Regions from separate parts of the Clostridium oceanicum genome, predicted to be linked through region 1. Evidence: a T-box and tRNA genes for the amino acid it is inferred to sense, from the RefSeq annotation. Region 1 holds a T-box; the other holds one or more tRNA genes.
The links. A T-box is a leader RNA that pairs with one kind of tRNA and senses whether it is charged. The one in region 1 lies ahead of proS (proline--tRNA ligase), so its partner is inferred to be a tRNA-Pro.
Positions count from the first base shown of each region.

Region 2: it encodes a tRNA-Pro, which carries the amino acid that the T-box ahead of proS (proline--tRNA ligase) is inferred to sense. The anticodon was not compared.

Region 1 covers NZ_BAAACG010000003.1:132,725-141,175, forward strand. The annotation lists gene ftsH (ATP-dependent zinc metalloprotease FtsH) at 1-836, opposite strand, end outside; gene pepV (dipeptidase PepV) at 1,044-2,435, opposite strand; gene proS (proline--tRNA ligase) at 2,668-4,110, opposite strand; T-box leader at 4,174-4,404, opposite strand; gene ABDZ71_RS02305 (hypothetical protein) at 4,552-5,400, opposite strand; gene ABDZ71_RS02310 (coiled-coil domain-containing protein) at 5,608-7,455, shown strand; gene ABDZ71_RS02315 (hypothetical protein) at 7,597-8,208, opposite strand; gene ABDZ71_RS02320 (hypothetical protein) at 8,398-8,451, opposite strand, start outside.
Region 2 covers NZ_BAAACG010000016.1:34,613-43,063, forward strand. The annotation lists gene ABDZ71_RS15735 (ribose-phosphate diphosphokinase) at 1-342, opposite strand, end outside; gene glmU (bifunctional UDP-N-acetylglucosamine diphosphorylase/glucosamine-1-phosphate N-acetyltransferase GlmU) at 364-1,737, opposite strand; gene spoVG (septation regulator SpoVG) at 1,919-2,206, opposite strand; gene purR (pur operon repressor) at 2,342-3,160, opposite strand; gene murC (UDP-N-acetylmuramate--L-alanine ligase) at 3,353-4,729, shown strand; gene ABDZ71_RS15760 (hypothetical protein) at 4,798-5,109, shown strand; tRNA gene ABDZ71_RS15765 (tRNA-Pro) at 5,175-5,250, shown strand; gene ABDZ71_RS15770 ([Fe-Fe] hydrogenase large subunit C-terminal domain-containing protein) at 5,454-6,803, shown strand; gene ABDZ71_RS15775 (HAD family hydrolase) at 6,876-7,529, shown strand; gene ABDZ71_RS15780 (hypothetical protein) at 7,629-8,036, shown strand; gene ABDZ71_RS15785 (2-phosphosulfolactate phosphatase family protein) at 8,080-8,451, opposite strand, start outside.

The DNA of each region.
Region 1 (8,451 bases):
TTATTTCCCATACTACTATCTCTACTTTTTCCAATAGCATCTATTTCATCTATAAACACTATACAAGGAGCTTTTTGTTGAGCTTGCTCAAATAAATCTCTAACCCTAGATGCACCCATACCTACAAACATTTCTACAAAACTAGATCCAGATATAGAAAAGAAGGGTACATTAGCTTCTCCTGCTACTGCTTTTGCAAGTAAAGTTTTACCGGTTCCTGGAGGTCCTACTAAAAGAGCACCCTTTGGTAGTTTTGCACCTATCTTTGTAAATCTTTCAGGTTTATGCAAAAAATCTACTATTTCAAGCAAGGATTCTTTTGCTTCATCTTGCCCTGCTACATCTTTAAAAGTAACCCCTGTTTCATTCTCTGCATATATTTTAGCAGTATTTTTGCCAAAGGACATAACACCGCCGCCCATTTTTTTATCTAATTTACTAAATAATATTTTTCCTAAAAACATAAATATCATAAGTGGGAAAACCCAAGTTACTATAAAATTCTTTATCATTGAATTCTGTTGAGGTATACCACTATATTTTACATTTGCATCATTTAACCTCTTAATTAAATCTTGATCTGGAAGCGGTTCTGTATACATGATCTTTTTCTTTTCACCTTCAGCTAATTTAGGCTGTATAACTAACTTATCTCTAGTTATTTGAACTTCTTGTATTTTATTTTGATTTAGATATTTTATAAATTCACTATATTTTATATGCTCTGATTTTACATTTTGTATGTAATCATTAACCATAAAAATTATTATAGCAACGGCAATAGCATAATAAATAAAATACTTTATCTTATTTTTATTAAACTTATTGTTTTTCATATATCCTTCCTCCACATAATTTATAAGTAATTAATAATATAATCATATTTTAAACACATACTATATTTTATCATAGTTTCAACAAAATAAGTATGACAATAGTTTTTACAAATATAAAATATTATGTTAACATTTGTTAAAGTATTTAACTAAATAAAAGACCACCTTTTATTAATAAAAAGATAGTCTTCTATTAATTACACTATTTTATTTTGCCAATTCACATATAGCATGGGCATATATCTTAGAATTAAGGACTAACTCATCTATTTTTATATATTCATTAGGCTTATGAATTAAATCCGGTTCTCCTGGAAATATTGGTCCAAATGCAACAATATTCGGCATTCCTTTTGCATAAGTACCTCCACCTATAGCTAATAATTCTGCTTTTTTGCCTGTTTGCTCTCTATATACCTTTTGTAATGATTTTATTAATTTATGGTCTTTATTAAAATATAAAGGATTTTCAGTACTTGGGTTTTCTATTTCTATCCCTACATCTTCTATTTTTTTATTTAAAAGTTCTCTTACATAATCTAAAGTGTATGTAACAGGAAATCTAATATCAATTGCCATAGAAACTTTATCTTTATCCATAGATATACTTCCTACATTGAAACTTAAATCTCCTGATTCCTTATCAGATAGCTTTAATCCAAATGATTCTCCATTTGTTTCTTCTCCTATATTCTTATTAAAAAATCTTATAAAACTCAATATATCAGAATAACCTACTGGTAGTTCTCCTAAAAATTTAAAAAGATGTGTTATAGCATTTTCTCCTAATTCTGGAGTACTACCATGAGCTGCTTTACCTTTTGATTTAACTATTATTAATCCGTTTTTTTCTTCTAAACTCAAATCATATCCAGTTTTATCTCTAAAAAACTTTACAGATCTTTCTATAATATCATAATCAAAAGTTTTTATGCCTGCCTCACAATAATCACAAACTATATTAGGTCTATCTCCACCTTTTATATACTCTATAGTTGTGTCTCTTTTTCCTTTTACTTCTAATTTTTTAACAAGATTACATTGAAGTATTCCTTTTTCTGCAAATATTATAGGATATTCTGCATCAGGAGTAAATCCATAAATAGGTGGCTTTTCTTTTTCTAAATAATGTGGTAATTCATTTGATCCAGTTTCTTCATTTGTTCCAAATATTATTCTAACTCTTTTAGATAAAGGAATTTTAGCTTCTTTTATAGCTTTTAATCCATATAAAGCTGCTAAAGTTGGTCCTTTATCATCCATAGTTCCTCTTCCGTGAATTTTTCCATCATGTATTTCTCCAGCATAAGGATCATACTTCCAACCATCTCCTGTTGGAACTACATCTAAATGGCCTAATACTGCTACATAATCTTCTCCTTCACCATACTCTGCATATCCTATATATCCATCTAAATTTTTTGTTTTAAATCCCAAGTCTTTACATATATTTAAGGCCTTGTCCAATGCTTTGTATGGACCTTCTCCATAAGGTTTACCTTCTTTAGGTTCACCTTCAACACTTTTTATCTTTACTAATTCTTGAGTTGATTTTATCATGTCATCTTTTAAACTGTCTATAATATTGTTTATTTTCATGATGTCCCCTTCTTTCAAAATAATTATTACCCCTATGACTATTATAGTATTATCTATCTATATTTTACAATGAATGTATATGAAAATTTCAAATAAAAATACTATTCAATCAAAACAAAAATATATATTTCTATAAAAAATTTATAATTTCTTATAGAAATAAACCTCTCAAATAAATGAGAGGTTTATTTATTACATAACTATATGCTTTTACAATTTATATGAAAATAAATTAATATGCTTTACCCCAGTAAACAAGATGTTTAGCTTTTTTACCACAACACACACAAGTATCTTCATCTGAAACATTACCTTCTTCAAATGGTATACATCTTGAACTAGCTCCTGTCACTTCTTTTATTTTACTTTCACATTCTTCATCGCCGCACCACATAGCTTTTACAAAACCTGTTTTATTATCAACAGCATCTTTAAATTCATCCATATTCTTAGCTATACTAGTTTTTTCTTCCATTCTAGTTTTAGCTCTTTCATACATAGAATTATGTATGTCATCTAATAATTTTGGAATAGCAGTTTCTAATTGATCCATTGGAACTATTGTTTTTTCTCTAGTATCTCTTCTAACTAATACAACTTGATTTTTTTCTATATCTTTTGGTCCAACTTCTAAACGAATTGGTACACCTTTCATTTCATATTCATTAAATTTCCATCCTGGCATTTTGTCAGAATCGTCTAATTTAACTCTAGAAACTTTACTTACTAATTCTTTTAATTCATTAGCTTTTTCTAGTACTCCTTCTTTATGCTGAGCTATAGGAACAATAACTACTTGAATTGGTGCTATTCTTGGAGGAACTACAAGTCCACTGTCATCACCATGAACCATTATAATTGCACCAAGCATTCTTGTTGTAACACCCCAAGATGTTTGATGAACATATTGTAATTTGCCTTCTCTATCAGAATATTGCATTCCAAATCCTTTGGCAAAGTTAGTTCCTAAATAGTGAGATGTTCCTGTTTGTAGAGCTTTACCATCATGCATTAAACTTTCTATAGTATATGTATCTACACCACCTGCAAATTTTTCTGATTCTGTTTTCTTTCCTTTTATAACTGGAATAGCAAGCATGTTTTCTACATGATCTGCATATATATCTAACATTTGTCTAGTTTCTTTTCTTGCTTCTTCTTCTGTAGCATGAATTGTATGACCTTCTTGCCATAAAAATTCAGTTGTTCTTAAAAATGGTCTTGTTGTTTTTTCCCATCTAACAACAGAACACCATTGGTTATAAAGTTTAGGTAGATCTTTATAAGATTGAACTATTTTAGCATAATGTTCACAGAATAATGTTTCTGATGTAGGACGTACACATAACTTTTCTGTTAATTCTTCATCTCCACCATGAGTTACCCAAGCAACTTCTGGAGCAAATCCTTCTATATGTTCTTTTTCTTTATTTAGTAAACTTTCTGGTATAAATAATGGCATATACACATTTTCATGTCCAGTAGCTTTAAATTTTTCATCTAAATCCTTTTGTATTCTTTCCCACATTGCATAACCATAAGGACGAATTATCATACATCCTCTAACACTAGAATAATCTGTTAATTCTGCTTTTTTTACTATGTCTGTATACCACTGAGCAAAGTCTTGATCCATTGGAGTAATGTCTCTTACAAACTTCTTTTCTTTTCCCATATATATTCCTCCTAAAATATTTGATTATTATAAATTTAGATATAAAAAGACTCCGAATCCCTATACAGGGACCGAAGTCATGATATCGGCGGTACCACCCTTGTTAACATACATAAATCTCTTATACATATGTTCACTCTTTTTGATAACGGCAAAATATACCCGCTGTATCCTACTATAATTTCAGTACAGATCTCAAAGGCTGGTTTAAAACTTAGCTTTCAGGAATTTCTCATCTAACATCCTTTTCTGTAAAAAGCATACATCTCTACTATTCCTTTTCTTAGAATTACAATATTAATTTGTATTTTAGTTTAATTATTATGATAAGTTATCTTACTATTATTGTCAACACTTTAATAATAAAATATAGTATAAAAATTAAAAATACTTAGATTAATTAATAAGATAAATCCTTAAAAATATCTTTATATTTTAATTTTAGTTTATAGATGAATTGCTACTTACTATATTTTCTTCTTCAATAACTTCTTCATCATCAAATAAGTCCTTCATCTTTTGTGGTGGATAAAATTCTGGAATCTCTCTTTTCATAAATTCTTTACAAGGATCATCTGAACATTGACATTCTTCTGGAACTGGGCAATATCCATAAGCTGGAATTAATAATTGAACTATTATTTCACATTTAATTATTATAAACAAACCTAATGTAACACATAAAAATACTTTTTTGTCTGAATCTTTTCCATCATCTTTGCAACTGCAACCACAGCTACAACCACAACAATCTATTTTTGAAATATCAGTACTTAAACAATCACCTACTACTTCAAGTTTTATAAATTGTTGATCCATTTCTTCTTGTGCAGATTGACATTCTTTACCTATTATAGTTTTAGCTATAGCATCTGGACAATACAATTTTGGAACTGTTATAGTCTTATTTACTGAATAGTGTAATGTTCTTGGCTCTTTAACTTTTTTTACTTCTATTTCTACATCTACGTCAAAAGTAATTGTGTAATTAATAGTTACTTTTTTATATCCAGGTTTACATCCTGAAGAGGGACATTTAGTAACAGAATTAACAACTACTTTTAAATTTTTGCAGCATCCTACGCATCTAACCTCTGATGGATCTGTGATTCCTTCTATTTGCTTACATAACTGCTCACAATCATCTGATGGTTTTAAGCATTCTTTTTTTAAGCATTGGTCAAATACTTTAGGAACTTGAATGCAACATATCTCCTCTGGATCTGGTAAACATCCTTGTTTATTTACAAAACCTGGACGTGGAATAAAATCTTTTGAATTAATAGCCATATAAAATATCCTCCTTTTTCATATAGAAGAAACATTGTTTTATCTCAATATATAGTATGCATATAAAAAAATAAGTGTGATTAGTAAAGCTATATTTTATACATGTATATTTTAATTAAATATACTTAAATTTTAGTAATATATTTAATTAAAAAAGAATATATAAAACTTATCATTAATATAATTTTATAAAGGTAGGTGAGTATTTTGAAATCTAATAAATCATATATTTTTAAAAATATATATGGTACTATGTATGAATTCTACATTAATAAAGATAATGACTTAATGTGTAATAAATTTTCTGAGGAAACAAAAATACTAGAAAATGTTTCAAAATTCAATATAAATGTAACTTACTTAGGAATAATAGAAATAGTATGTATAACTCTTGATGGGTTTATTAAATACTGTAAACTTGATAAAAAATGGTCTACTCAAACTCTTTATAAATTAAAATCTGATAATAGTAGTATAGATGAAGTAACTTTATTTTCTAAAAAAAATAAACTTCATATATTCTTTATGTTCTATGAAAACAAATTAGACTCTTATGCAAATATTCTTCATTATGTATGGAATGGAGATAAGTTTAAAACAAACCTAGTATCAACTATAAATATTATTGATGGATTAAAAAAACATTATTATTTAGAAACAATAGATGAAACTATTAACATGTTTTACATAACAAAAGAAAAAGATTCTAATGTTATGAGTTCATGTAAATACTCAACAAAGGATTCTTGGACTAATCCTAAAAAATTATATAGACTAAATGGTAACAATATTAGTTTTTCTACTTTAGAAAAAAATAACGAATTTAATATTTTAAATTTATCAAATGAAAATAAAATATCTACATTAGAACATGTAAAAGTAGATAGTAAAAATAATATTAAAAATATACCCATTTACAAAACAAAGGGTACAATAGATACTGCCACATTTAATATATTCAACAATATACTATACTGTGTATGGTCAGAAAACAATCAATTAATGTATTCTTCCTTTAATAACATTAAATGGTCTTCTCCTTCAACTATAAATACTGAATCTTATAATGATATATATATGTATAGATATATATATGAAGAAAGTCCATTGGATGACTCTATAAAAGGGAAAAATGTATTTGCATCTATCTCTAATAATATTAATATTTTCTTACCTCAAAGGACTAAAACTTACAACAACAAAAACAATAAATGTGATGCAGAAGGAACAATAAGAAAACTACTTCAAGAAATATCAGAGAAAAAAACTATTAATTATGATCTCAAAAACAAATCTTTACTACTTACAGAAAAATTAAGAGAAAAAAATATTCGTGTTAACAATTTAAGTGAAAATATAAATAAAATATCTATACAAAAATCTAATATTGAAAATAAATACAAATCTACACTACAGCTAAATAATAAACTAAAAATACAAACTCAAGATTTTAAAGAAAGTATCAATAAAAAATCTGAAAAAATAGAATTATTAAAAATTAGACTTAAAGAAAAAATAGATGAAAGTAATAACTTAAAGGTAAAATTCAATGAAAAATCAGAAGAAATTAATTCTTTAAATAATAAATTTAATAATAAAACTAAAGAATTGAATGATATAATAACTGAACTAAAAAATAACACTAATGGAACAAATAAATCTTTGGAAAATAAATATAACATTCAAATAGAAAACATAAAAAAACAATTACAAGAAAAAGAAAACCAGTTTAAAACTTTACTTGAGAAAAATAAAAATCTCGAAAAAAGCATTGAAGATTTAAAATTAGAAAATAATAATATGGAGCAAAAACTAGAAGAATCTAAAAATAATATTCTTTTAGAATTAAAAAATAAATACGATATAGAATCCTCCAGTATAAAAAAACAACTTGATCAAAAAAAGAAAAGTTTTGACTATATAGCAGATTATACAAAACAATTAGAAAGTTCCTTAGAACAATTAAGATCAGAAAACTCTTTAATAAAAGAGCAACTTGAAAATTCTAAAAGTAAAAGTTTCATAGAAAGAATCTTAGGAAAACCTTATAAATAATCCTAAAAAACCCCTTGCATTAAATTTTATGCAAGGAGTTTTTTTATTATCTAAAAATATTTATATATTATATTTTAAAAATACATATAATCAACATAAAAAATTACTTAGTTAAACTTACTAATTTATTAAAATTTACATTTAAGGTTCAGTAATAGCTGTTATCTTACAATTAGAATATCCTATCAAGTCACCAAGATTGCTTGTCAATGCTATTCCTAATCCTACTTTTTCAAAAATATCCAATGTTGGTGGAACTCCACTCTCAAGACCTACATAGAAAAATTGTACTTGTTTACCCTGTGGGAAAGTTGATAATTTTTCCCTAGTAGGTCTTTCACAACAATCACATTCTCCACAAGTACATACTGCAGGTAATAAAGTAATAGCATTTGGATTTAATGATTGTCCTGGCTCATGTGCAACTACTCTTGAAATCTGACAGATTGGAATAGATCTAACTACTCCATTTATATCAGTACCTCCTATTATTCCATCTTCTAGTGTAGTTATATCTGGTTTTAAACCTGTTGCACTCTGACCACTAGTTAAAAATACAGTAAGTGTTCCTTGATCACTTAATATATCAAGTGCTTTCTTTAAAAAATCTTCCATAGGATCCACACAACAATCGCAAACATTTGTAGCAATATCTTTACAGCATCCACAACCACATATACATACATCACATTGATTACAATACAAATCTTCTAAACATCTTTGTAGTTTTCTTTTATCTCTATTACATAACATCTATTCTCAACATCCTTTCAAAATAAAGAGTGTAATTTCAAATTATTTCTTATCAATACATTATATGATTTATGTATATTAATTGTTATGTAATTATACATACTAATAAAAATTTCATAATAATAGGCTATTTAAAAATAATTTTTAAATAACCTACTGTTAAAAATTTTTATATTTTTATTATAAAAACTATCTTAATAAAGTACCTATCCTTAACATTTTACAAATTGAATAAGCATCAGG
Region 2 (8,451 bases), on a different contig from region 1:
TTTTGCTGTTATTGGATCTCTTGCCTTTGCTTTTCTGTCTTGTCTAGCATATCCATAATAAGGCATAACTGCTGTGATTCTTCCTGCTGAAGCTCTTTTAAATGCATCAATCATTATTAATAATTCCATTAAATTATCATTAACTGGAGCATTTGTTGATTGAACTATAAATAAGTCAGTTCCTCTTACTGTTTGGTTGATATTTACAGATATTTCTCCATCACTAAATGTTGATACTTGAGAATCCCCAACTTGAACTTTTAGTGCATCAGCTATTTCTTTAGCTAATTTTGGATGTGAATTACCTGTAAAAATTTTAATATTTTTACCCTGGCTTAACATTATATAAATCCTCCTTAAAATTTATTTCTTATATAATCCTTTTTTTTCTACCCAGCCTTCTTTGTTTATCTGTCTTGCCCTTGCAACAGCTAAAGCTCCTTTTGGAACTTCATTTGTAATTGTAGATCCTGCTGCTATATATGTGTTGTCATTAACTTTAACAGGTGAAACTAAATTTGTGTTACAACCTATGAAAGAATTATTTCCTATTATAGTTTTATATTTATTTTCTCCATCATAATTAACTACTACAGTTCCGCAACCGAAGTTACATCCACTTCCTACTTCTGCATCTCCTATATAAGTTAAATGAGATATTTTTGTTCCATCATCTATACTTGATTTTTTAATTTCTACAAAATCTCCTACTCTTACTGACTTACCTATAGAAGATTCTGGTCTTATATATGCAAAAGGTCCTACTGTAGTTTTATCTCCTACTGTGCTTTCTAATATAACAGAGTTTTCAACTGTAACTCCTTGTCCTATTGTACTATCTAAAATACGAGAATTAGAATATAAAATACAATCACTTTCTATAAGAGTATTACCTTTTATAACGTTTCCTGGATATATAATAGTATCATTACCAATTTTAACATCTACATCTATATAAGTGTTATTTGGATCTATTATTGTAACTCCATTAGCCATATGTAGTTCATTTATTCTTTTTTTCATAATATTTTCTGCTTGAGATAACTGTATTCTTGAATTAACTCCCATTATTTCTTCAAAAGGTATAGCAATAGCTCCTACTTTTTTTCCTGAATTTTTCATTATTTCTATAACATCAGTTAAATAGTATTCTCCTTGAGCGTTATCATTAGTAATTTTACTTAAGCTCTCAATTAAAGCTTCTATGTCAAAACAATACATAGCACTATTAACTTCGTTTACTTTTAGTTCTTCTTCATTACAATCTTTATGTTCTACTATTTTTTTTACATCTTTGGAGTTTTCTCTTATAACTCTACCATATCCTGTTGGATTATCTACAATAGAAGTAATTACTGTAGCAAAGCATTTTTCCTTTTTATGAAATTCAAATAAATCTTTTACTGTATCATCTGTTATTAAAGGTGAATCTCCTGTAAATATAGCAACTGTTCCTTTTTTACCTTTTAGAAAATCTATAGCACTAATAACTGCATGACCTGTTCCTAGTTGTTTTTCTTGAACTGAATAACTAACATTCTTTTCTTTAGTAGCTTCTTTTACTTTTTCTGCTGCATTACCTACAACTAAGTTGATGTCTTCTATTTCTGACTTTCTAATAGTATCAATAACATGATTAACCATTTCTTTACCACAAACTTTATGTAAAACTTTAGGTAAAGAAGATTTCATTCTTGTTCCTTGACCTGCTGCTAATATTATAGCACAATTATACATTATAGCACCTCTTTATCATTTTTTATAACATTTGAGTATTTCATTTTAAAAAACTTCCTATAATATTATATTTTATATAAAAATTAATTTCAACCTATTGAACATATAAACAACATATATATTCACAAAAAGGGAAAGGAGAATAAATTCTCCTTTCCCTTTTATTTTATATACTTCCTGATTATTCTTCGTTCTTATTTGCAGATGAGTCTTCGTTTTTAACTTTTTCATACTGCTCTAATATAGCGTTTTGGATTTTTTCTCTAGTCTCTGTATTAATAGGATGTGCTATATCTTTGAATTCCCCATCTGGTGTTTTCCTGCTAGGCATAGCTATGAAAAGACCGTTTTGACCTTCTATAACCTTTATATCATGAACTACGAATTCATTATCAAAGGTTACTGAAACTATAGCCTTCATTTTTCCTTCTGTCGCTATTTTTCTAACTCGTACATCTGTAATTTGCATAAATTTCCACCTCCAAAGATGCTTGTGTATATACTTTTATGTATATACAATAACATATTCTCTATGTTTTATATTTTTCCTCCTTTATTTTTTTAATTTTTATAAAATATTAAAATCTTTTGAAAATTATTTTATCTAAATTTCAAATAATGAAGAAGGCTCTACTAATATTTCGTTATTATCATCAAAACCTTTGAAATCTACTATTGAAAAATAATCGTCTACAAGCTTTTCTTGGATGTCAGTGTTATCTATTAATACTCCTATACCTAAGAGTTCACTTTCAAATTCTTTAAGTAAATTAGTTATACCTAAAGCTGTACCTCCAGCTTTCATAAAATCATCAATAAATATACATTTACTTTTTGGTTTTATAGAGTTTTTAGATACATACATATTTTGAACTCTTCCACTTGATCCAGAAACATAATTTATACTTAAAGTAGATCCTTCTGTAAGCTTATTGTTTCTACGAACTATAACTAATTCGACTCCTAACAATTTTGCTACTTCATAAGCTAATGGTATACCCTTTGTTTCCATAGTTATTACATGATCTATATGCTTTTCTGAAAAAAATGAAAATAATATATTAGCAGCTTTCTGTACTATTTGCGGGTTACACATTATATCTGTTACATATAAAAAATTTCCTGGTATTATTCTATCCTTATTTTTTAAGTTTATACATAAATTCTCAGCAAATTTCTTACTTTCCTCTTTTGATATCCCACTTACGTACTTAACTCCTCCTGCAGCACCTGATATTGTATCTACTCTACCTAAAGATAATTTAGTTAATATATCCTTTATTATAAATAAATCTTCACTTACTGTAGATTTTGCAGCATTAAACATCTGAGTAAATGTATTCAAATTGACTATCTTATTAGGGTTTTCCATAAGAACTTTGGTTATTATGGATATTCTTTGATTTCTTGTAAATTTTTCCATCATATCACCTATCTATTTCAAATTACGAATTATTTTTAATATATTTGTTTTATTATTCCTATTTTAAGATAAATAAGTAACAATATCAATACATATTTAATAAATTTTATAATATCAATATATTAATATGTTTTTTTGTTATGTTTTTGTATATAATTACATAATAAGAGTATTTATTAGGGAGTGAACTAAATGTCATTTGATTTGATAAAAGATAAGAATAAAAATATACATTTTATAGGTATCGGTGGAGTAAGTATGAGTGGACTTGCAGAAATACTTCTATATCATAACTTTAAAGTATCCGGTTCTGATATGAACGAATCGCCAAATACTGAAAAATTATCTAAAAACGGAGCTAAAATATATATAGGTCATAATAAAGAAAATGTAAAAAATGCAGATATAATAGTATACACTGCTGCAATATCTAAAGATAATCCTGAATTAGTTGAAGCTAAAGATAAAAATATTAAAACTATGGATAGAGCTGAATTTTTAGGACAATTAATGAAAGGACACAAATACAATATAGCTATTTCTGGTACTCATGGCAAAACTACTACTACTTCTATGGTTTCTCATATAACTTTAAATTGTAATACAGACCCTACAATTTTAGTAGGAGGAAACCTAGATATTATAAATGGTAATGTAAGAGTAGGTAAAAGTGATTATTTTATAACTGAAGCCTGCGAATATAAATCTTCTTTTCTTAAATTTCATCCTTATATAGGAGTTATACTTAATATAGATAAAGATCATTTAGATTATTATAAAGATATTGAAGATATAAAAAATGCTTTTTCTAAATTTATAAAGCTAATACCTAAAGATGGATATCTTATAGCTTATGATGAAGATAAAAATATAAAAGATATTATAAAATCTGCTTCTTGTAATGTAGTTACTTATGGTATAAATTCTGGTACTATTCAAGCACGTAATATAAAATTTGATGAAAAAGCTTGCGGAAGTTACGATGTATATAAAAATGATGAAAAACTTTTTTCAATAAATTTAAATGTACCAGGAAAACATAATATATTAAATTCATTAGCTAGTATATGTATATCTTTAACTTTAAGCTTAGAAAAAAATTCTATAGCCAAAGGTTTAGAAAGTTTTTATGGAACCCATAGAAGATTTGAGTTAAAGGGAAAAAAAGATGATATTACTGTAATAGATGATTATGCTCACCATCCTACAGAAATTGAAGCAACTTTAAATGCAACAAGAAACTATCCTCACAATAAAATATTCTGTGTATTTCAACCTCATACTTATTCAAGAACTATAAAATTATTTGATGAATTCACAGAATGCTTTAATAACACAGACGAACTTATTCTTGCAGATATTTATGCCGCAAGAGAAAAAGACACTGGAGAAATAAGTTCTGATATGCTTGGAGATTCATTAAGAGAAAAAGGTATAAAATGCACCAATTTTCATAACTTTGAAGATATAGTTAATTATTTAAAGAAAAATGCATCAAAAGGTGATTTAATCTTAACTGTTGGTGCCGGAGATGTATTTAAAATTGGAGAAATGTATCTTAATTCTTAAATAAAATATACTTAAAAACACTTCTAATTGGTAATACTATATGTATAACCTATTGGAGGTGTTTTTTTATGAAAAATTTTTTAATTTCGGCAATAGTAAATTTAATACTTATAAGTGTATCTTATTTATTGTTTAGAAAAATAATAAGCGGTCCTACTCGTAATAAGATATATGAAAAACTTTTTAGTTCCTTTTCTCTTTTTATAATATATGTTTTTGTAATTACTGCTGGAATAACCGTACTTACAGCATTAATATTATATAAAACTAGATTTGTAATATACCTTAACATAGTTGCACCAGCTTTAGTTTCTATTTTAGTAGGATTTCTTATATCTACAGTTCCAACAAGAGGTGTTGGTGATAAAAAAACTAACTAAATTTAAACATTACTATTATATATTATTGACTTTTTAAAGCTATTATTATATAATGGTAATGTTTTCGGGGTGTGGCGCAGATGGGAGCGCGCGTGGTTTGGGACCATGAGGTCGCAGGTTCAAGCCCTGTCACCCCGACCACAAAGAGTTACTTTTAGTAACTCTTTTTTTTATTTAAAATAAATTATTAAAAACAAAAAATTTTAAAGTAATATACTCTTTTATTATTTAATTTTATTTTTATTATTTTACTTAATTAGATAAATTTTCATATAAATAGTTAAAGTTTACTAATAATAAGTTACTAACTGGTAAAAATAATTAATATATTAAGGAGTGATATTGTGAAAAAAGAACATAATGAATTGTTTCAAAATATAGTAAAGTCTTATTTCAATAATACATTAGAAAAAGATTTAGAAAATTTATTATCAAAACATGATTCTGATGAAAGAGATCTTTGTAGTATTATTTCATCTTTATGTGGAGTAGAAGTAGATCCTAACACTACAAATTTTATAGAAGATTTAAAAAAAGCAATAAAAAACTATAACCCTTTACATAAAGTAGTAAACAAAATCAAAGATTGTTCTATGGATTGTGAAAAAATTAATGGTAAAACATTTTGTCAAAACTCATGTCCTTTTGATGCTATCTTTATAAACAAAGATACTAATTCTACATACATAGACAAAGATAGATGTACTGATTGTGGTTTTTGTGTAGAAGCCTGCCCTAATGGAAGTATTTTAGATAAAGTAGAATTTATTCCCCTTGCAAAATTACTAAAAGGAGATGCTCCAGTAATAGCTACAGTAGCTCCTGCCATTTCTGGTCAATTCGGTGACAATGTCACTATGGATAAACTTAGAACAGCTTTTAAAAAACTAGGATTTACAGATATGATAGAAGTAGCATTTTTTGCTGATATGCTTACATTGAAAGAAGCTGTAGAATTTGACCACCTAGTAAAAAATGAAAAAGATTTAATGATAACTTCTTGTTGCTGTCCTATGTGGGTTGGAATGTTAAAAAGAGTATACAATGATTTAGTAAAAAATGTATCACCATCTATTTCTCCTATGGTAGCTTCTGGAAGAGTTTTGAAAAAATTAAATCCAGATTGTAAAATAGTTTTTGTAGGCCCTTGTATAGCTAAAAAAGCTGAAGCTAAACAAGAAGATTTAGTTGGAGATATTGACTTTGTTCTTACATTCTCAGAACTTAAAAGTATTTTTGAATCTTTAAATTTAGATTTAGAAAATCTTAAGGAAGATCAATCTTCTGATTATTCTTCTAGAGGGGGAAGAATTTATGCAAGAACTGGCGGTGTATCAGAAGCTGTTAAAGATGTAGTTGATAGACTTTTCCCTGAAAAATCAATCATGTTAAAAGCAGTTCAAGCAAATGGTGTAATAGAATGTAAAAAGATTCTTGAAAAAGCTCAAAATAAAGAACTAGATGCAAACTTTATAGAAGGTATGGGATGCATTGGTGGATGCGTCGGTGGGCCTAAAGCTTTAATCTCTAAAGAAAAAGGAAAAGATAAAGTAAATGAATTTGCTGATAAATCTTCTGTAAAAGTATCTGTAGATAGTTCTTGTATGAATACCATTTTAAAAAAAATAGGAATAAACTCAGTAGAAGATTTTAAAAACCCGGAAAAAATAAAAATATTTGAACGAAAGTTTTAAAATATATTTACTATAAAATACTTATTAAAATTTCTAGTATCACCTGTTATAATTTAAATGAGGTGATTACTTATGAAAAATATAAAAGCAGCTATATTCGATTTAGACGGAACTTTAATTGATTCAATGGGAGTATGGTGTAAAATAGATATTGATTTTCTAAAAAAAAGAAATAAAGCAGTACCTAATAATCTAAAAAAAGAAATTGAACATTTAACTTTTGAAGAATGTGCTAATTATTTTAAAAATACATTCAATCTAAAAGAATCTCCTGAATCAATAATGAAAGAATGGAATGATATGGCATACTCTGAATATTGCAATAATATAAAATTAAAAAATGGTGTTGAAACTTTTTTAAATTTATTAAAAAGTAAAAATATAAAAATAGGATTAGCAACTAGTAATACTCTTAGTTTAGTTGAAATTGTTTTAAAAAATAACGGTATATATGATTTATTTGATAGTATAACTACTATATCTGAAGTAAAAAGAGGAAAAAATTTTCCAGATATTTATTTATTAGCATCAGATAAACTAAATACTTCTCCTAAGGAATGTATAGTATTTGAAGATATATTACCTGCAATAGAAGGTGCTAAATCTGCTGGTATGAAAGTAGTTGGTGTATATGATTACTACTCTAAGGATTATACAAAAAATATAAAAGCTAAATCAGATTACTATATAAATAAATATGATGATTTAGAAGATTTAGCAATATAAACATTTAATTAATTTTTTATTTTATGATATTTTCTTTTAAATAAATTATAATTTTTGAATATACTATACTGTATTGTAAGATTATACAGGAGGTTTTATATGTTTATATTCTTGTTTCTAGTAATAGTTATTGTATGTTTTTATTTATATTATACTTTCAATGATAAATACTATGATCAACAAAAACAAATTATGTTACTAAAAAAACAAAATATTAAACTAAAAAATTCAATACAAAATACAAATCATATAAATAAAAATATAAAAGTTAAATTTATTCCTTCAGATTATGAAAAAGCAACTACTAAAAAAGATTGTGATCTTTTTCTTTCACCAACAGATAATTCTACTGTAATATACAACATAAAACCAAATGAACTAGTTAATATATACTCTATAGCAGAAGTTTCAAATACATTATGGTTTGAAATTTCTATATTTTCAAAAGGTATGATTAATACAAAAGGTTGGGTAAAAAAAGATTTTTTAAACATACCTACAAATTAAAATAAAGGCACAAAAGTTTAATTTGAAACTTTTGTGCTTTTATCTATACTATCTTTTCATTTTCATTCCCTTTAAATAATCTATAGTCTTTTATTTGTCCATTAATATACTCTGGAACAACATCTATAATATCTTTTCTACAACAATAGTCTAAATCTTTTTCTAAATTTAGTTTTTTTATTCTCTTGTAATGATCTGCATTTTTTATAAACCCTATTATATCCTTATTGTTTAAATATATATAATGGCAAGTTTTTGCTATATCTGATAATTTAACATCTTTTTCTTTCTTTATAATACAATCTATTAAATATCCGCTACATATAAAATCATCTATAGAAAATTCTCCATAGGTTCCTGCATTTACTATAACTAAATCATTACCTAAATCAATAACCCTATCTGAAACACTTTT